2 regions of the Acidovorax sp. BLS4 genome follow, and region 2 is predicted to be linked to the other one. Evidence: riboswitches for the same ligand, from Rfam matches in the RefSeq annotation. Region 2 holds a riboswitch; the other holds the start of a gene.
What was found. A riboswitch is a leader RNA that binds a small molecule or an ion and turns the genes downstream of it on or off. The one in region 2 is predicted to bind cobalamin.
Positions count from the first base shown of each region.

Region 1: it holds a riboswitch for cobalamin, as region 2 does, so the genes downstream of both, R1Z03_RS15130 (TonB-dependent receptor domain-containing protein) here and cobM (precorrin-4 C(11)-methyltransferase) in region 2, are expected to answer to the same signal.

Region 1 is NZ_CP136797.1:3,249,477-3,259,183, reverse strand. It holds gene R1Z03_RS15150 (iron ABC transporter permease) at 1-899, opposite strand, end outside; gene R1Z03_RS15145 (helical backbone metal receptor) at 944-1,777, opposite strand; gene R1Z03_RS15140 (bifunctional adenosylcobinamide kinase/adenosylcobinamide-phosphate guanylyltransferase) at 1,858-2,469, opposite strand; gene R1Z03_RS15135 (cobyrinic acid a,c-diamide synthase) at 2,466-3,872, opposite strand; gene R1Z03_RS15130 (TonB-dependent receptor domain-containing protein) at 3,946-5,844, opposite strand; cobalamin riboswitch at 5,934-6,181, opposite strand; gene R1Z03_RS15125 (DUF904 domain-containing protein) at 6,247-6,468, shown strand; gene R1Z03_RS15120 (cell division protein ZapA) at 6,465-6,875, shown strand; gene R1Z03_RS15115 (bifunctional diguanylate cyclase/phosphodiesterase) at 7,131-9,608, opposite strand; gene R1Z03_RS15110 (HD domain-containing phosphohydrolase) at 9,605-9,707, opposite strand, start outside.
Region 2 is NZ_CP136797.1:737,198-746,904, reverse strand. It holds gene R1Z03_RS03530 (cobalt-precorrin-5B (C(1))-methyltransferase) at 1-236, opposite strand, end outside; gene R1Z03_RS03525 (precorrin-8X methylmutase) at 233-928, opposite strand; gene R1Z03_RS03520 (sirohydrochlorin chelatase) at 925-1,917, opposite strand; gene cobM (precorrin-4 C(11)-methyltransferase) at 1,914-2,735, opposite strand; cobalamin riboswitch at 2,867-3,100, opposite strand; gene R1Z03_RS03510 (carboxylesterase family protein) at 3,381-5,381, shown strand; gene R1Z03_RS03505 (peptidoglycan-binding domain-containing protein) at 5,470-6,543, opposite strand; gene R1Z03_RS03500 (class I SAM-dependent methyltransferase) at 6,649-7,404, opposite strand; gene R1Z03_RS03495 (tripartite tricarboxylate transporter substrate binding protein) at 7,628-8,596, shown strand; gene R1Z03_RS03490 (4-hydroxythreonine-4-phosphate dehydrogenase PdxA) at 8,612-9,658, shown strand; gene R1Z03_RS03485 (L-rhamnonate dehydratase) at 9,688-9,707, shown strand, end outside.

The DNA of each region.
Region 1 (9,707 bases), 2.5 Mb from region 2:
ATCAGGCTGGACAGCACGATGTGCCGCTGGTGCGTGACCTTGACGATGGAACGCACCAGGTGCGGCGCGGCCAGCCCCACGAAGGCGATCAGGCCGGTCTGCGCCACAGCCGTGCCGGTGGCCAGCGCCATGGCCGCCACCAGCCCCGCGCGCATGGGCGCCAGCGGCAGGCCCAGGCTGGCGGCCGTGGCCTCGCCCAGCGTCAGGCCGTCGAGCGCGCGCGACAGGGTCCACGCGGCGATGCCGCACAGCGCCCACGCCCCGGCCATGAGCGCGCAGGCCACCCAGCCGACGAAGCTGGTGCTGCCCAGCGTGAAGGCCTGCATGGCCTGCAGGATGTCCGGCGAGGCCAGCTCCACCAGGTCGCGCAGCGCGCCCAGCACCACGCCCACGATCACCCCGGCCAGCAGCAGGCGCAGCGTGTGCTGCACCCCGCGCGCCAGCACCAGGGTCAGGGCCACGGCGCCGGCCGCGCCGAGAAACGCCATGCCGGTGACGCCCAGCCGCGCCAGCCACTGCGCCGCCATGGGCGAGACGCCAAACACCACCATCGCCAGCGCGCCGCCCAGCGCCGCGCCCGAGGCCGAGCCCAGCAGGTACGGATCGGCCAGCGGGTTGCGGAACAGGCCCTGCGCCACCGCGCCCGCCAACCCCAGCAGCGCGCCGGCCAGCCAGGCGCCCAGCGTGCGCGGCAGGCGGATCTCCCACACGATCTGCCAGGCCACCGGGTCCTGGCCCATGCGCAGCAGGCTGTCGAATCCCGTGCTGCCCACGCAGGCGCCGACGACCAGCAGCAGCGCGCTGGCGACCAGCAGGCAGGCGCCCAGCCACGCGGCGCGGCGCGGGCCGGGGCCGGGCTGCGCGGCATGCGAGGCCGCCGGCACGGGCTGCGATGGCATGGGCGATGACGATGGCATGGCGGGTGCGCCGTCCGGGGGCACGCTCATGGCGCCTTGTCCGCCAGGCAGCGCGCCATGATGCGCGCGGCCTCGGCCATGCGCGGGCCGGGGCGCACCACCACGTCGGCCTCGCCGGGACCGAAGAGGCACACGCGCTGCTCGCGCACGGCTTTCAGGCTGTTCCAGCCGGGGTACATCGCCATGGACTGCATGCTGCGGTTGCCCACCATCATCACGTCGGGCCGCGCCCGCACGACGAACTCGGGGTTCAGCCGCGGGAACGGGCCCAGCTCGGGCGGCACCACGTTGCGCGCGCCCAGGCGCGCCAGCGTCTCGCCGATGAACGACGCCGTGCCCGCCGCATACGGCCCCCGGCTCACCTCGAAATACACGCGGGCCCCGCGCGCGCGTGCTGGCAGCGACTGCGTGGCGGCCTGCACGCCGGCGTCGATCACGCGCCACAGCCGGTCGGCCCCCTGCTCCTGCGGCACGCCGAGCAGCTGGCCCAGCGTGGCGAGCACGCGGCGCACGTCGGCATGGGTCTTGGGCTCCAGAGCCACCACCTTCAGGCCCAATGCCTCCAGCCGGTCGCTGGCGCGCGAGCTGGTGGCCAGCAACACCACGTCGGGCTGCAGGGCGACGATGGCCTCGATGTTCGGATCGATGCCGCCGCCCAGTTGCGGCAGGCGCTGCACGGCTTCGGGCCAGTTGGAATAGTGGTCCACCCCCACCAGGCGCTGGCATTGCTGCAGCTCGCACACGCTCTCCGTCAGCGAGGGCAGCAGGCTCACGATGCGCTGCGGCGGCTGGGCGAACGCCACGGTGCGACCGCGCGCATCGGTCACCTCGAAGGCCTGCGCGGCCGTGGCGCCCGCCATGAAGGCGAGGGCCGCGAGCGCCAGCCCCACGGGCCACCGGCGAGCGGCATGGCAGCGCAGGCGTTGCAAGAAGCGGTGCGTCATGGCGTGTCCTTCAATGTGAGCGGCAGGCCCGCCGCGACCAGGGTGACGCGCTGGCAGGCCTCGGCCACGCGCTGATTCAGGCTCCCCAGTGCATCGACGAAGGCGCGCACCTCGCGGCCCATGGGAATCACGCCCAGGCCGATCTCGTTGCCCACCAGCACCACCGGGCCGGGGCACTGGCGGATTGCTCCTAAAAACATAGCGCACTGCCCTAGCCAATCATGCGCTGGAGGCCGATCTGGCTCCGAACCCTCCGAGACCGGCGCTGGGGCCGGGGCCGGCATGAGCCAGTTGGTGAGCCAGAGCGTGAGGCAGTCCACCACGATCAGCGTATCGGCGCTGCCGTGGCGGGCGATGGCGCGGGCCAGGTCAAGCGGCTCTTCCAGCGTGCGCAGGCCGGGCACGCGCTCGGCGCGGTCGCGCTGGTGGCGCGCGATGCGTTCGCGCATCTCGTCGTCCCAGGGCTGCCCGGTGGCGATCAGCAGCGCGCGGTGCGTGGGCGAATCGGCCAGCCACTGGCGCGCCAGCAGCTCGGCACGGCGCGACTTGCCGCTCTTTTGGCCGCCCAGGATCAGCTCGCTGGTGGCAATGGGGCCGGGGCCGCTCATGCCGCCCCCCGTGGCGCATCCGGGCCGGCGCCCAGCAGGGCCGCCACCGCGCGCGGGGCCGACGGAAACCAGGCGTGGAAGTAGCTCGCGTGGATGCTGCCGTGGCGGTACAGCGCCTCGCCCGGGCCGGGCGGCCCCGCGTGCGCGGGCCGCTCGGTGCGCGCCCGCACCGGGGCCGGGCTGTCGCAGGTGGAGTAGTGGAAGGTGTGGCCGCGCAGCACGTGGCCGTCCACGTCCAGTTGCTGCGGCCCCAGGGCCGCCAGCCGTTTCTGCATGGCCACGCGGCCCGGCAGCAGCCCCCACAGGGGCCGGTGCTGGCCGTCGGCCAGGGTGATCGATTCGAACAGCGCCATCATGCCGCCGCATTCTGCCCACACCGCGCGGCCGGCCTGCACGTGCGCCCGCAGGCTGGCCCGCATGCCGGCGTGGCTGGCGATGCGGTCGGCATGCAGCTCGGGGTAGCCGCCGGGCAGCCAGACCGCATCGCACGGCGGCAGCACGGCATCGGCCAGCGGCGAAAACCCCACCACCCGCGCGCCCAGCGCCTCCAGCGTGTCCAGGTTGGCGCGGTAGATGAAACAGAACGCCGCATCGTCCGCCACCGCCACCGTGCGGCCCTCCAGCAGCGGCGGCACAGGCTCGGGCCGTTCGGGCGCCGCAAAGCGCACGGCCCAGCGCTGCAGTTCGTGCGGTTGCAGGCGGCCGAGTGGCGTGGCCGCCAGCGCATCGGCCGCGGCGTCCAGCCGCGCCAGGCCATCGGCCAGTTCGTGTGCGGCCACCAGGCCCAGGTGCCGCTCAGGCAGCAGGCCGGCCCGCGCCCGTGTGGGGGCAGCGGGTGTGGCCGTGGCACCGTCGGGCGCATCCCGCTGCACGCGCGGCAGCGCGCCCAGCCAGTCCGCGGGATCGTTGAGACCTGCTCGCAGCAGGTCGGCATGGCGTTCGGTGGCGACGCGGTTGGCCAGCACCCCGGCCCATGGCAGGCCCGCGCGGTAGTGCCGCAGGCCGTGCACCACGGCCCCCAGCGTAGCGCCCATGGCCGACGCATCGACCACCGCCAGCACCGGCAGCCCGAAGCGCTGCGCCAGATCGGCCAGGCTGGGGGCGCCGTCGAACAGGCCCATCACGCCCTCGATGAGGATCAGATCGGCCTCGCGCGCGGCGGCATGCAGGCGCTGGGCGATGTCGGCCTCGCCGGTCATCCACAGGTCGATCTGGTGCACCGGGGCGCCGCTGGCCAATTGGTGCCAGCAGGGATCGAGGAAATCAGGGCCGCACTTGAAGACCCGCACCCGGCGCCCCTGGCGCGCGTGCAGCCGCGCGAGCGCCGCCGTCACGGTGGTCTTGCCCTGGCCGGACGCGGGTGCGGCGATGGCGATGGCGGGACAGCCCACGCTGCCCGCCATGCCAGCCGCTTCTTCTTCTCGCGCTGCTTCTCCCCTCGCCCTCATGGGTTCTTCATCGCTGGCTGCGCCGCGGTCATTGCGGTGCCCATTTGAGGCCCGCATAGAACGTGCGCCCCGCCGTGGCATAGGTGCGGGCCAGCTGGTAATCCTTGTCGGCCAGGTTGTCCACGCGCGCCAGCAGCGTCACGTCGCGTGCGATGCGCGTGCTGGCATACAGGTTGACGAGCGTGTAGCCGCCCAGCACCGTGGTGTTGGCCGCGGTGTCGAAGCGCCGGCCCGAGGCCTGCACTTCGGTGCCCAGCGTCCAGCCGGCGACCTGGGTGTCAGCCCCCAGCGTGCCGTGGCGCTTGGAGCGCCGCGCCAGCAGCCGGCCCGTGTCTTCGTCACGCGGGTTCTGGAAATCCACCGATCCGCGCAACTGTACGCCGGCCACCTTGTACGAGCCTGACAGCGTCACTCCGTCGTACTTGGCGCGCGCCGTGCTGGCATAGCAGCCGAAATTGGACTGGCAGCCGCCCGCCCCGCCGAACACGATGAGGTTCTTCACGCGGTTGCGGTAGGCCACGGCCGAGAAGGTGCCGGCGCCCTCGGCCCAGCGCAGGCCCACCTCGGCATTGCGGCCCTCCTCCGGCTTGAGCGATGCCAGGCCGTACTCGCTGAAGCGCTGGTACAAGGTGGGCGCCCGGAACGAGGTGCCCACGGACGCGGTGGCGCGCCACTGCGGCGTGATGGCATAGCCGTACGCGGCGCTGCCGGTGTTCTGGCCGCCGAACTCGCTGTCGGAGTCGTGCCGCACGTTGAACTGCAGCGTGTGGCCGCCGGCATTGAAGCCATAGCCCAGCGCGAGCGCGTCCTGCGAGCGCTTGCGGTCGATGGGCGCGTTCTCCAGGTGGTCCTCGCGGCGCTCCAGGGCTGCCGTCACCAGGTGCGGGCCCTGGCGCCATTCGTTCTGGAACAGGTAGCCGCGCAGGCGCGTGTCGGTGAGGTACACGGAAGGCCGCGTCTCGTAGCGGTCGCGCGAGTCGGTGACCGACACGCGGGTGGTGTATTGCGGGCTCCACTTCGCGGCCCAGTTCAGGCCGAGGGCGTGCATCTTGTGCAGGTTGCGGTCGTCGTTGCCCAGCGGCAGGGTGTCGTAGCCGGAGTTCATCTCGCTGGCCACCAGCGTGCCTTCCAGGCGGTGGACTGCATCGATCTGCAGCCCCACCCGGGCGTTGCCGGACGTGCGGCGATAGCCGTCCTTGTCGGGGTTCTGCGTGGCGACGGTGCGGGCGTTGAAGCCCTGGCTCGTCTCGCGCGCCAGGCCCACGGCATAGTCCACCGCGCCGCTGGCACCGCTCACGCCGGCCTCGGCCTTGTAGGTGCCCTGGCTGCCCACGCCGACGCCCACGTAGGGGGCGGTGCCGGCCTCGCCACGGCGCGTGAAGATCTGCACCACGCCGCCGATGGCGTCCGAGCCGTACACCGCGCCGGCCGGGCCGCGCAGCACCTCGATGCGGTCGATGACGGCCAGCGGAATGGCCTCCCACGGCGCACCGCCGGTGGACTGCGAGTCCATGCGCACGCCGTCGATGTACACGGCCGTGAAGCGCGTCTCGGCGCCGCGCAGGTACAGGCTGGTGGCGCTGCCCGGGCCGCCGTTGCGGACCATCTCGACCCCGGGCAGGCGGGCCAGCACGTCGGCCAGGCCGGTCGCGCCGCTGTTCTCGATGGCCTCGCGGTCCAGCACGGACACGTCGGCCACCAGGTCGGCCAGCGGCTGGGGCGTGCGCGTGGCAGCCACCACGGTTTCGCCCAGGGAGGGCACGCGCTGGTTCTGCGCCAGCAGCACGGGGGCGTCCTGCGCCTGGGCGGCAGGTGCGGCGGCGAACGTGAGGGCCAGGGAAACAGCCAGGGCGGCAGGCCGCAGGGGCGAGGAAGGCACGGCAGCGGCAATGGCAGCGGCGCGCGCGGGGAACAAGGGCTTTTTCATGGAAACAGACAGACTGGCAAACATCCCCGCGCCGGCTTCCCCGCCGGCATTGGGCAAAACAGCCGCGCCTTCAGGACCATGGCGGTCCCAAGCGCGGCCACGTTGTTGGCCGGTATCCGGGCTGGCGGAGCGCCCTCCAGCGCCTTCCCAGGCGCTTGTTCAAGGCGCCCAGTGGCTCATGGCTGGAGAGTGAGTCGGAGAAAAGGGCCGACCCGTCCGCTGACCGTTGCGGGGGCAGCGCAGGCACGGCGCGCTCTGGCGAACGCAAACCTCCCTGCTTCCCGTTGAACTGCAGCATGCGAACCATGCTGCGAGCACCAACCCGCGGATTTTACGGGTGTTGCAGCCTGTAAACGCCGCCGGATGGGCGGGTGGTGGCGCCAACCCTACAATTGCGGCTGTATGGATCCATCCTCTCCCATCGACCAGATCGCCGAACGCGTGGAGCGGTTGCTGTTGCGCCATGCGGAACTGCAACGCGCCAATGCCTTGCTGACCGCCCAGGTGGTCCATCTCACCCAGGAGCGAGACTCGCTCAAATCCCGGCTCAACACCGCGCGCGCCCGTGTGGACGCGCTGCTGGAGAGCCTGCCCGCGACGCCCCCCTCGAAGGACGCCGAATGAAGCAGATCGAAGTCCAGATCATGCAGCAGAGCTACCTGCTGGGCTGCCCCGAGGGCCACGAATCGCGCCTGCTGCAGGCCGTGGAGCGCGTGGACACCGCCATGACGCGCATCCGCGATGCCGGCAAGGTGCGGGCCCGCGAGCGCATCGCCGTTTTGGCAGCGCTCAACCTGGCCTTCGAGATCGCCGACCGCGAAGAGGCCGACCTGGCCTCCGCTGCACAGGCCCAGGCGGCAGCCCCGACGGAGCCCGCGCCGCTGGCCCCGGCCGCCGGCCCGCAATCCACCGATGCCCCGGCGCCATTGCACGCATCTCACGCCTCGCTGGCGGGCGACCCGTCCGGCCAGATGCAGTTGCTGCTGCGCCGGCTGGACGATGCGCTCGGCGACGACGGCCGCCTTCTTTAAAAAGGGTTACGCAACGGCCGCTCGCGCGCCGTGCATGCAGCGCCTACAATGGAGACGTCTGCGGTGCTGCCGGGCTTTATATTTCCTTGAACCAATGCTCATTGAGCACGGGCTTGGTACATTGCCCGGTGAGCGTGATCATCTCGCGTCAGATGAACCCAACGCCTGGCTGCCCTCGCCCACCTGAACCCCCGGTTCAGGATGCCGGTCCGGTGGCATTCGCAGACACCTGTTTCTCCCACGGCCCGGCGGTTTTCACGCCGGCGTCGACAGTCCCCACGAATAGCTCTGGCGGCTCGCCAGCAGGCTTCTGAAGGCTTCGGCCGGCATCGCCGGCGCGCACAGATACCCCTGGAAGTAGCGGCAGTCCATCTGCTCCAGCGCCATGCGCTGCTGCTGGGTTTCCACGCCTTCCGCCACCACTTCGATGTGCAGCGCGCGCCCCATGTGCACGATGGCATTGATGATCGCGCGGTCGCCGTCGTCGTCGGGCAACCCCCGCACGAACGACTGGTCGATCTTGAGCTTGTGGATCGCCAGCTTTTTCAGATAGGCCAGGCTGGAATAGCCGGTGCCGAAATCATCGATGGCCAGGCCGATGCCCAGTTCGGCCAGCGCCTGCAGGCGCTGCTCCATCTCCAGCGCATCCTGCAGCAGGATGGTCTCGGTCAGCTCCAGTTCGAGCAGCGAGGCCGGCAGGCCGTGCTTGAGCAAAAGCTGCGTGAGCCGATCGACGAAATCGGGCTGGCGGAATTCCAGCGCCGACACGTTGACGGCCATCACGAGCGGCGAGCCCGAGCGCATCCAGCGCGCAGCCTCCTGCACGGCCTGCTCCATGACCCATGAACCCAGCGTGATGATGTAGCCGGACTCTTCGGCCAGAGGAATGAAAACGCCCGGCGAAATGGGCCCCAGTTCCGGATCGGTCCAACGCAGCAGCGCCTCGGCGCCCACCACGCTGCCGGTCGCCATGGCGACCTGCGGCTGGTAGTGGACCACCATGCGCTGCTGGCCCAGGGCCTGGCGCATGGCGTGTTCGAGCTTCATGCGCGACAGCAGGTCGGCATTCATCTGCGGCTGGTAAAAGCCGTAGCTTCCGCGGCCGCGCTCCTTCACGCGGTACATGGCGGTGTCGGCCTGCTTGATGAGGTCGTCCAGCGTCTCGCCGTCCTGCGGGTACAGCGCCACCCCAATGCTGCACTGAATGGAAAACCCCATGCCGTCGAGCATGAAGGGGCGCAGCATGTCCTCGAGCATGCGCCGCGCCACGCCTTCGGCGATCGCGGCATCGCCCCCGTGCAGGTACACCACGAACTCGTCGCCGCCCAGGCGGCACAGCATGTCGCTCTGGCGCAGGCACCCCTGCAGGCGCTTGGCCACGATCTGCAGCACGCGGTCGCCGAACAGGTGGCCCAGGGAGTCGTTGATGATCTTGAACCGGTCCAGGTCCACGAACAGGATGGCGAAGCTGCCGGCGTCCGGCCGCGGGCCCTGCTCAATCGCGTCGATGGCTTCGCCCACGCGGCGCGACAGGCGCAGCCGGTTGGGCAGGCCGGTGAGCACATCGCTGTACGCCAGTTCCTCGATGCGCGTGCGCGCCGCATGCTGCTGCGTGAGGTCGCGCATGAAGCCGATGCTCTGCAGCGCATTGCCCGTCTCGCTGCGCAGCACCACCCACGACAGGTGCACCGCGCAGGCCCGTCGCGCGGCCCCGTTCGCGCCGCCCTCGGGCAGGCGCAGCTCGCCCTCCCAGAAGCCGTCGCGGTCCCACGCCGCCAGGACGTGCTCCATCCAGCCGGGCTGCGCGCCCTCGGCTCCGAAGAGCGAAACCGCGGGCACGCCCTGCAAGGCGACCGCGGGCGCGCCGATCAGCCGCTCGCAGCTCGGGTTCATGCGCACGATCTGGTGCCGGTCATCGGCGATGAAGATGGCATCCAGGCTGGAGTCGAACACCCGCGCGGCGAGCCGCAGGCTGGCCTGCGCCTCGGCGTTCAGCGTCACGTCGCGGAACGAGAACACCCGGCCCACGGGGCGGCCCTGGCTCAGCTGCGGCACTGAGCGGCGCTCGATGATGGTGCCGTTGCGCAGGTGCAGGATGTCCGTGGTCTCGCGCCCCGGCTCCAGCGCGATGGACGACAGCCGCGCCCGGTAGGCATCGGCATCGGCCACCTGCTGCTGCATGTGGGCCACCACGGCAGCATCATTGCGCTGCACCAGCAGGTCCTCGGGCATGCCCCACAGCTGCGCCAGCCGCTGGTTGAAGGCCCGCATGCGCCCGGCCATGTCGTACACCAGCATGCCGTCGGCGGCGGAGTCGAGCGTGGCGCGCAGTTCGGACAGCAGGATTTCCAGCTCGCGCTCGGTCGAGGCCTGCTCGCGGCGATCGATCATGGTCACCAGCAGCAGCGCCTCGCCCTCGGGCGAATCCACGCGCGACACGCGCCGGTCCACCGGAATGAACTGGCCATCGCCCCCGAGCAGGCCGGAGTGCGACTGGATGCCGCGCATCAGCGCATCCCGACCCTGCGCCCAGAAGTACAGGTCTTCCGGCGTGCAGGCCAGGAGTTCGACGGCGTCCGCGCCTTCCATGGTTTCGGGCGAGCGCCCGAGCAGCGCGGCCGCGCTCTGATTGGCGAAGCGCACCGTGAGCCCCTCGGGCTCGACCAGCCACACGGCCTCCAGCAACCCGTCGAACACGGCGCGCCACACGCTGCCTTGCGGGCCGCGGATCACGCGGGGGCCCCGGTCGGCGCTGCGTCGACGGCCCGTTCGAAGTAGTAGCAGATCCTCTTTCGGGGCGACAGATAGTCGAGCGCATCGCGCGGCAGCTGC
Region 2 (9,707 bases):
GTGCAGTCGGGGTCGTCGCCCGCGTCCTTGATGACCATGGCATGCGCGGCCTGGCCGTCGCAGCGGCCGTCGTTCACGGCAAAGCGCACCACGTCGCCGTTGGGCAGCAGGCAGTCCACCGCCTCGGGCACGCAGCCGTGCACCAGCCCCAGCACGGCGGCGCGCGCGGCGGCGGCCGAGCACGCCCCGGTGGTGAAGCCGGTGCGCGTGCCGCGGCGCACGGTCTTTTCCATCATGGCGACGGCGTCCCCGGCATCGCGGCCTTCTGGCGGGCCTCGGCCAGCGCCAGCAGCGCGTGCAGCGCGGCCACCACCAGCGTGGAGCCGCCCTTGCGCCCGCGGATGACGATCCACGGCACCGCGTCCACGCCGGCCATCAGGTCCTTGGATTCGGCGGCGGAGACGAAGCCCACCGGCATGCCCACCACGAGCGCGGGGCGCACGCCCTCCTCGCGGATCAGCCGCACCAGTTCGATGAGGGCCGTGGGCGCGTTGCCGATGCCGACGACGGCCCCCTGCAGCAGCCCGTGCCGGTGCGCCTTGCGCATGGCCTGCACGGCGCGCGTGGTGTCCTCGGCCTGGGCCCGGGCGATCACGTCGGCGTCGCTGATGAACTGGTGCGTGCGCATGCCGAAGTGGGCCAGGCGCGGCTGCGACAGGCCCGAGCAGATCATCTCCACATCGGCCACCACGGGCGCGCCGCCGCGCAGCAGGGCGGCGATGCCGGCCTCCACCGCCTTCGGGTGGAAGTCGGTCAGGCCGTTGAACTCGAAGTCGGCGTTGGCGTGGATCATGCGGCGCACGATGGGCCACTGCGCCGCGGTGTAGGGGTGCGGGCCGGCCTCGGCGTCGATGATGGCGAAGCTGTCGTGCTCGATGGCCTGGCCGGCGCGCGTGAGCTGCTCGGTGACGGTGTTGACGGTGCTCATGCCGTGGCGGTCTCGTGCGGGTGCGGGTGCGCCGCGCCATGGGCATGGTCGGCCCCGTGCGGGGCGTGCGCGTGCCGGTGCACCGGCGCCCCGCCCGCGGCGAGGGCCACCGCCGCCTCGGGGGTCGGCGCGGGCGCGCCCGCCGGGGCGTGCGTGTGCTCATGGCTGTGGCCATGCCCCAGGTCGTGCGCGATCTCGCGGTACTTGCAGCCGTCGCAGGGCAGCAGGCTGCCCGGGGCGCCCTCCAGCAGGTCGGCCACGCGGCCCTCCAGCAACTCGAAGATCTCGCGCTCCAGGCCGAAGTGCGGCGACTGCGCGAAGCGCACCTGCGGGTACTGCGCGCGCAGGTGCGCCACCTGCCGGCCGATGCGCTGCATCAGCGTGCCGGTGTACAGGTAGTACGGCAGCACCACGATCTGCTTCATGCCCAGCAGCACCTGGCGCTGCACCACGCGCTCCAGGCGCGGCCAGGTGATGCCGGTGAAGGCGATCTCGACCAGCTCATGGTGGCCGTCTTCCTGCAGCCAGCGCGCCATCTTGGCGACGTCGCCGTTGGCCTGCCGGTCGGACGATCCCCGGCCCAGCAGCACCACGCCGGTGGTGGTGGGGTCGGGCATGTCCAGCGCGTTCATGCACTGGCGCAGCTGGCGCTGCAGGATGGCCAGGATGGGCTCGCACGCCGTGAGGTGCGGGCCGTAGAGAAACGCCACGCCGGGGCAGTGCGCGCGCGCATGCTCGATGGCCTCGGGGATCTCCATCTTCACGTGGCCCGCCGCGTTGAGGATGAGCGGCAGCACCAGCACGCGCTGGCTGCCCTGCGCCGCCTGCAGCAGGCCGTCGTGCAGGCCGGGCGGCGCGAACTCGATGAAGCACACCTCGATGCGCCAGGCCGGCTGGCGCGCGCGCCACTGCGCCACGAAGGCGTGGATCTCGTCGTTGCCCTCGGGCTCGCGCGAGCCATGGCCGATCAGCAGGATGGTGGTGTTCATGGGGCACGTTCCAGGGGGGGTTGGGTGGGGCGGGCGGGCTCGCTCGCCCGGCGAAAGCGGTGCGTGAAGGTGGGGTCGTACAGCTTGGACTTGGCCAGCTCCGTCCACTGGCGGGCGCCCAGCGTGGGGCTGGCGATCACCATGGCCTGGCTCACCACCTGGGCCTCGCGGCAGCGGTCGCGGATGTCGGCGAGGGTGCCGCGCACGATCAGCTCCTCGCCCGGCCAGCTCGCCTTGTGCACCACGAGCAGGGGCGCGTCCTCGGCCCAGCCGGCCTCGCGCAGCCCGGCCTGCACCTTGTGCAGCAGCGTGATCGACAGAAAGATGCACAGCGTGCAGTGGTGGCGGCCCAGCTCGGCCAGCGACTCGCCCGGCGGCATGGGCGTGCGGCCCTCCACGCGGGTGAAGATCACGCTCTGCGTGACCTCGGGCAGGGTGAAGCTCTCCACCGCCGCCGCGGCCGAGGCCATGGCCGAGGACACCCCTGGCACCACGCGCAGCGGCACGCCCGCGGCGTCCAGCGGCTGCACCACCTCGATCAGCGCGCCGTACAGGGCCGGGTCGCCCGTCTGCAGGCGGATCACGGTGTCGTGCTTTTGCGCCTGCAGGATGAGCCACGCGGCCATCTGCGGCAGCGTCATGTCCTTGCTGTCGGCGATGGTGCAGCCGGGCGGGGCCCAGCGCGTGGCCGCCTCGTTGACGAGCGAGCCCGCGAACAGGATGGCACCGGCGCGCTCGATGAGCGCGCGGCCCTTGACGGTGATGAGCTCGGGATCGCCCGGCCCGGCGCCGACGAACCAGACGGTGCCCGGCGTCATGGCCGCGGGGCTGGCGCACGCGCCAGCACAGAGAAGATTTGCATGGGGACCACAGGAATGCATTCGCCCGGACCCCTGCCTCCCCGCAGGTTCCGTGAAATGGGCCGCGCGCTCCAAGGCCTGTGCCTTGGGGCGCGCGGCCCCCTGTCGGCCGGTCTCCGGGCTGGCGAAAACCCGTGGACCCTTCCCAGATGCCGAGGCATCCAGTGGGCACGATTCCACGGGGTGAAGGCGAGGCCTTCTTTCGCTTACCGTTGCGGGGGCAGCCCAGGTTGGGGCGCGGTCCGTCGGACGCGCCCTCCCTGGTTCCCGTTTAACTGCGCGGTCGCAATGACCGCGCGAGCACCAACGGGCGGGAGTATAGATCGATTGCAAGCCTTTCAGGCCTCACGCCCTAGTGAAACATGCCTTGGCAGCTATTATTTCAATAGCAAACATGGCAGGCCAGGCCAAGGATTCCAAGGAGCTGTGACCACAGGTAACGCCTTGCACACGGCACCCTGGGCCAGCACCGCCACCCCAGAACGATTCAGAAGGCTTCAGGCGCTGCGGCGGCCCGGGGCCCGCGCTTTCTCCAAGAATGGAGCCGCCCCCCGCCCGGGGGGCGCGACACACCGATCCATCGAACAAGAGAGGGAGATTTCCATGCGACGACCCCCTTGCGCCCGACGCGCCCTGCTGGCGCTGGCGGCCTCTGCCCTGCTGTGCCTGGGCGCCCCGAACATGGCCGCGGCCGCCACGGCACCGGCCTGCGCGAGCGGCACCACCGTCACCATCGCCGGCGCGCCCGCGGCGCCCACGCTGTGCGGGCTGCAGACGCCCGTCACCCCCGCGGGCGCATCGGCCCCGGTGCCGGTGAACGCCTACCTGGGCATCCAGTACGCGACGGCCGCGCGGTTCCAGCCCCCGGCGGCGACGGTCCCGGCCGGCAGCAACGTGGCGCAGACGGCCGCCGGCCCGTTCTGCCCGCAGGCCGCGCGGCCGAACCTCCCCACCAGCGCGCAGAGCGAGAACTGCCTGTACCTGAACGTCTTCACGCCGCAGTCGGCCATCAGCGCGCCGGCCCAGCGGCCGGTGCTGTTCTTCATCCACGGCGGCGCGTTCGTGGAGGGCAGCGGCTACCTGCCGCTGTACGACAGCGCCAAGGGCGCCACGGTGGGCAACCTGTACGACGGCTCGTACCTCGCGGCGGCGGGCGACATGGTGGTCGTCACCATCAACTACCGCCTGGGGGCGCTGGGCTTCCTGGCCCTCGACAACGCGGTGGAAAACCCCACCGTCGGGGGGCCGCTGCGGGGCAATTTCGGCATCCTGGACCAGCAGGCAGCGCTGGACTGGGTGCAGAAGTACATCGGCGCCTTCGGGGGCGATGCCACCCGGGTGACGGTCGCGGGCGAGAGCGCCGGGGCCATGTCGGCGGGGCTGCACCTGTTCTCGGCACCGGACAGCGCCACGCGCTTTCAGGCCGCCATCATGGAGAGCAACCCGGTGGGCTCGGTGTACCGCACGCCCGCGCAGGCGCAAGGCATAGGAAGCCTGTTCCGCGATGCCCTGTGCACCCAGGTGGGCGGGTGCCTCGCGGGCAAGCCCATCCTGCTGAAGGCCACGCCGGCGCAGATCGTCGCGGCCCAGGCGGGCCAGCTGTTTGGCACCCGGGGCAAGGCCGGCAACCCCAAGGCCCTCGCCGCCGCCGAACGCGAGGCCGCCACGCGCCCGCTGGTGGGGCTTCTGGCCCAGGCGTCGCCCCAGGTCAACGATGGCCTGCCCTGGTCGCCCACCGTGGACGGCAAGGTCATCGTGGGCCAGCCCCTGGCCGGCTACAACGCGGTGTCCGCCACGGCCTCGATGCCGCCCAAGCCCTTCGTCTTCGGCGTGAACCGCGACGAGGGCGCCGTCTTCGCCAACCTGGCCTTCCTGAAGCTGGGGCTGGTTCTCGATCCCCTGTTCTTCAATGGCAAGCTGGTGTCGATGGTCTGGCCGGACGACGCCAAGACCATTCTGGGCTACAGCACCACGGCGCAAGGCCAGCCGGTCTTCCCGTACCGCGCGCCCACCCGGCCCGCGCCGAGCTACATGAACGGCACGGCGGCGACGCTGTCCGGCGTGATCAACGACTTCGCGTTCCGCTGCGGCAACCTGGCCATGGCGAACCGGGCGGCCGCCCGCAACGCGCAGGCGAGCCCCGCGCTGCCGGCCTTCGGCTACCTGTTCGCCCAGCCGCCGCTGATCGACCTCTACAGCGCCGGCAAGCCGCCCACGGAAGTCGCGGCCTGCGCACCGGGCAAGAACGGCAACGTCTGCCACGGCAACGAACTGCCCTATGTGTTCAACACCCTGGGAACGGCCTACGCGGTGTACACCCGGGGCAGCCAGCCGCCGCCGCCCGCCGACCAGGCCCTGGCCCAGACCATGGCCGCCGCCTGGGCGAGCTTCGTGAACAGCCCCGCCAGCCCGGCGCCATGGACGCCGGTGGCCGCCAGCGGCGCGCAGCTGCCGACGGCCTGGACGCCCTATGCCGGCCTGTCCTCCTCGCTTTCGCAATGGAGCACCGCGGGCAGCCCCAGCAGCCTCCCGGCATCGTCCATCGATTCGGCGGCCCACTGCACCGCGCTGTGGAACACGGTGGCGCCCATCGGGGGGCAGTGACCGGGGTGGCATGGCGGCGCCGGGGCCCGGCGCCGCGCAAAAGGGGACGGGCAGGCACGGGCCTGCGGTCCCCTTCGCGCTTTTGGCTTCAGCGCGAGAGCGCGTCGGCCGTGGCGGCGTCCACGCGGCCCGTGATCGGCAGGCCCTTCGATTTTTGGAAGTTGCGCAGCGCGGTGGCCGTGCGGGCGCCGGCAGCGCCATCGGGCGTGCCCACGTTGTAACCCAGGGCGTTCAGGCGCTCCTGCGCCTCGCGCACCGACATGGCAGGGGCGCCGGCCGGGGCCCCTGCGGGCGCGGGAACGCCGGCACGGGTCTGCGACGGTGCGGCACCGCCGTCCACGCCCAGGCGGCCACCGCCGCCCAGGCCCTGGCCCTGCACGCTTTGCGCCTTGTAGTTGCGCAGCGCCACGACCATCTGGTTGTACGCGTCCATGAACGCGGCGGTGAGCACCTTGCCCTGCGCCGTGTTCTGGTAGCCGCCCAGCGAGCCGCCGGCCGAGCCGCCGAACAGGCTGCCGAAGCCGGCGAAATCGCTCTTGGAGGCGCTGCCCTCGGAGGCCGAGATCTGCACGCCCGAGCGGTTGTCCACCAGGGTCAGCATGGCGCTGGCCTCGCGCGTCTTGAGCCCGCCGCCCAGGGCGCCGATGGCCCGGCCGCTGCCGCCACCGATGAGCCCGCCCAGCACGCCGCCGATGCCGCCGGCATCGCTGTTGGAGAACACGATCTCAGGCGACAGGCCGTAGTCGGAGGCGACCATCTGGCCCTTGCCGAAGTTGCTGCCGCCGCGCATTTCGCCGGACTGCATGAGCGCGCGCTCGCGGTCCATGGCCGTCATGCCCGAGGCGCTGCGCTCCACCACGATGAAGCAGTTCGATTGCTGGATCAGCAGGCGCAGCAGGTTGGCCGTGGGCGGCAGGCGGTATTCGTTGCGCAGGATGGTGTACCAGCCGGCCTGCTGGTTTTCCACCAGCGACACGGTGCCCAGGGGCGAGGCGCACTTTTGCAGGTCGCTGCTTTCGTTGGCCGTGGCACCGCCCGCGGCCGCGCCGGTGGCAACCGTCTTGGACTCGGCGCTGCCCATCTTCATGTTGGTGGTTTCGCAGCCCGTCAGCAGGACGGCGGCACAGGCGGCGGCCAGCAGTGGCAAGGTCTTCTTGGACATTGGAGGGTACCTCTCAGGGAAAAGGGTGGAGACGCCACCTTGCGGCGAAAGGGCGCGAGCAAGGGCGTCGGCCGGAACGCCCGGCCTGCCAGGGGCAGCGACGGATCATAGCGCCGCGGCCGGGCGGCCGGCCACCGGCGCGGCGCCCATGCGGTAGATCCACACCGCATGCCCGCCGTCCGGCGGCAGCCGGGCATGCGGCGTGACCCCCGGCACCTCGAACGCCAGGCTGACCAGCCAGGTGCCCGGCGCCATTTCCGCCTGCGCCTTGGCCAAGGCGCGGGCCATGCTCTCGGGGCGCTGGAACAAATACACCATCGTGCAGCCGCTCCAGTCGGCGCGCCACAGGTCGCCCCGACGCACCTCGGCCCACGGGCAACGCAGCGCGCACAGCAGTCGCAGCGGCCGGCTCCACTCCACGCCCGCCAGCCGCGCCTGCGGGTAGGCGCGGCGCAGGGCGAGCAGGCCGTCGCCCAGGCCGCAGCCGGCGTCCAGCACCCGCGCGCCCGCCGGCAGCGCCACCGCGCGGGCCAGGCCGAGCAGCGCATCGTGCGGCGTGGGAAACAGGGGCGCATCGCGCCAGGCGTTGAGCGGGTACACCAGCAGCAGCAGCGCGAGCGGCACCAGCCAGGCCCAGGCCGGCACGCTGGCCGCGCCGGACAGCGCCAGCGACAGCGGAAACCCCGCCGCGATCAGCCCGCGGCGCCACCAGCCCGTGCCCAGCACGCTAGCCGCGGTGCCCACGGCGCAGGCTGCGATCAGCGCCGCCACCGGCGCCACCCGGCCCTGCAGGCCCAGGTACGCCAGCCATGCGGCGGCCCAGGCCAGGAGGGCGGGCAGGGGCCAGGGCAGTCGGTGCATGGAGGGTGGGAATCCGGTGGGGAGGGAGCAGCGCCGAGTTTAGTGAGCCGCGCGCGGGGCATTCAACCGCAGGCCCCCATTCCGGTGGCATCCACACGCGACCGGAAACGATAACCAATGGATATCAATTCATCATTTCATTTCAATTTACGGCCCGCAGGCCGCGCCCTAGGATGCCCCTCAATGCCCGGTCCATGGGCATGCATACAACAGGAGACAAACCATGTGGTGCCGCATCCCCCTGCCCGGCCTGGCCCTGGCCGCCGCCGTCCTCATCCCCCTGGGCGCCAGCGCCCAGGACTGGCCGACCCGGCCCGTCCGCATCCTGGTGGGCTCGGCCCCGGGCGGCGGCACCGACGCCATGGCCCGTGCCGTGGCCGACCGGCTGGGCCCGCTGCTCAAGCAGCCCACGGTGGTGGAAAACCGCCCCGGGGCCTCCAACACGCTGGCGGCCGATGCCACCGCCAAGGCCACCGATGGCCACACGATGGTGATGGGCGTGGTCACCGCGCACGCCATCGCCCCGCACCTCTTGAAGCTGGCCTACGACAACAACCGCGACCTGGTGCCGGTGGCCTTCGTGGGCGCGGTGCCCAACGTGCTGGTGGTGACCAACGCCCTGCCCGCGCAGTCGGTCAAGGAGCTGGTGGCCCTGGCGAAGAAAGCGCCCGGCACCATCAACTTCGCCAGCAGCGGCGCGGGCAGCACGCAGCACATCGCGGCCGAGATGTTCAAGGACGCGGCCGGCATCGACCTGATGCACGTGCCGTACAAGGGCAGCGGCACCGCGCTGGTCGATCTGGTGGGCGGCCAGGTGCAGATGAGCTTCGACACCATGCCCTCGGTGCTGGGCCAGATCAAGTCCGCCAAGATGCGCGCCCTGGCCGTGACCACGCCGCAGCGCAACCCGCAGCTGCCGCAGGTGCCCACCATGGCCGAGGCCGGCCTGCCGCAGGTGGACATCAGCGCCTGGTACGGCATCTACATGCCCGCCGCCACGCCCAAGGCGGTGCAGCAGAAGGTGCACGACGCGGTGAACGAGGTGCTGGCCATGCCCGAGACCCAGACCCGCCTGGGCGCCGTCGGGGCCGAACTCAAGCCGATCTCGCAGGCCGAGTTCATCGCCTTCCAGAACGCCGAATTCAAGCGCTACGGCGACCTCATCCGCAAGAACCACATCCGCATCGACTAGCAGGACAAGCCGCCCATGAACACGCAAGACCGCCCCGTGGTGGCCCTCACGCTCGGCGACCCCGCCGGCATCGGCCCCGAACTCATCGCCCGCCTGCTGGCCAGGCCCGAAACCGCGCAGCGGGCCAACACCGTGCTGGTGGGCGACCCCTGGCTGTGGGAGGACGGCCAGCGCATCGCCGGTGTGCAGGTGGCGACCGATGCCGTGGGCGCGCTGGCCGATGTGCGGGGCCGCGCCGGCACCGCGCGGCCCGCCTTCCTGGCCCTGGACACGGTGGCCCCGGCCGACGTGCAGCGCAGCCGCGCCGGGGCGGCCGGGGGCCGCTCGGTGCTGCAGGTGCTGGACCGCTGCATGGACGCGGCGCTGGCCGGCGACATCGACGCCATCTGCTTTGCACCGCTGAACAAGCAGGCCATGAAGATCGGCGGCATGCAGCACGAGGACGAGCTGCACCACTTCGCCCGGCACCTGGGCGTGACCGGCTACTTCTGCGAGTTCAACACGCTGGGCGACCTGTGGACCTCGCGCATCTCCTCGCACGTGCCGCTCAAGGACGTGGCGAGCTACCTGAGCGTGGAGCGCATCCAGCAGGCGGCCGAGCTGATCTACCGCTCGCTGCTCGCCAGCGGCGTCGCGGCACCGAAGGTGGCCATTGCCGCCTTCAACCCGCACGGCGGCGATGGCGGCGTGTGCGGGCGCGAGGAGATCGACACCATCGTGCCCGCCGTGCAGGCGCTGCAGGCGCGCGACTGGCCCACGCCGGCGCCTTTTCACGGCCCGTTTCCGGCCGACACCATCTTCCTGAAGGCGCAGGCCGGCGAGTACCAGGCCATCGTGACCATGTACCACGACCAGGGCCAGATCGCGATCAAGCTGCTGGGTTTCTCGCGCGGGGTCACGGTGCAGGGCGGCCTGCCGATCCCGATCACCACGCCCGCGCACGGCACGGCCTACGACATCGCCGGCCAGGGCCGCGCCAGCGCCGAGGCGACCTGGCAGGCCTTCCAGATCGCCTGCCGCATGGGCAGCGCGCAGCGCGCCAAGGCGCTGGCCGCCGCCTGATCCCACTCCCTCCGTTCAGAGACTCCACCATGAAAATCCAATCCGTCCG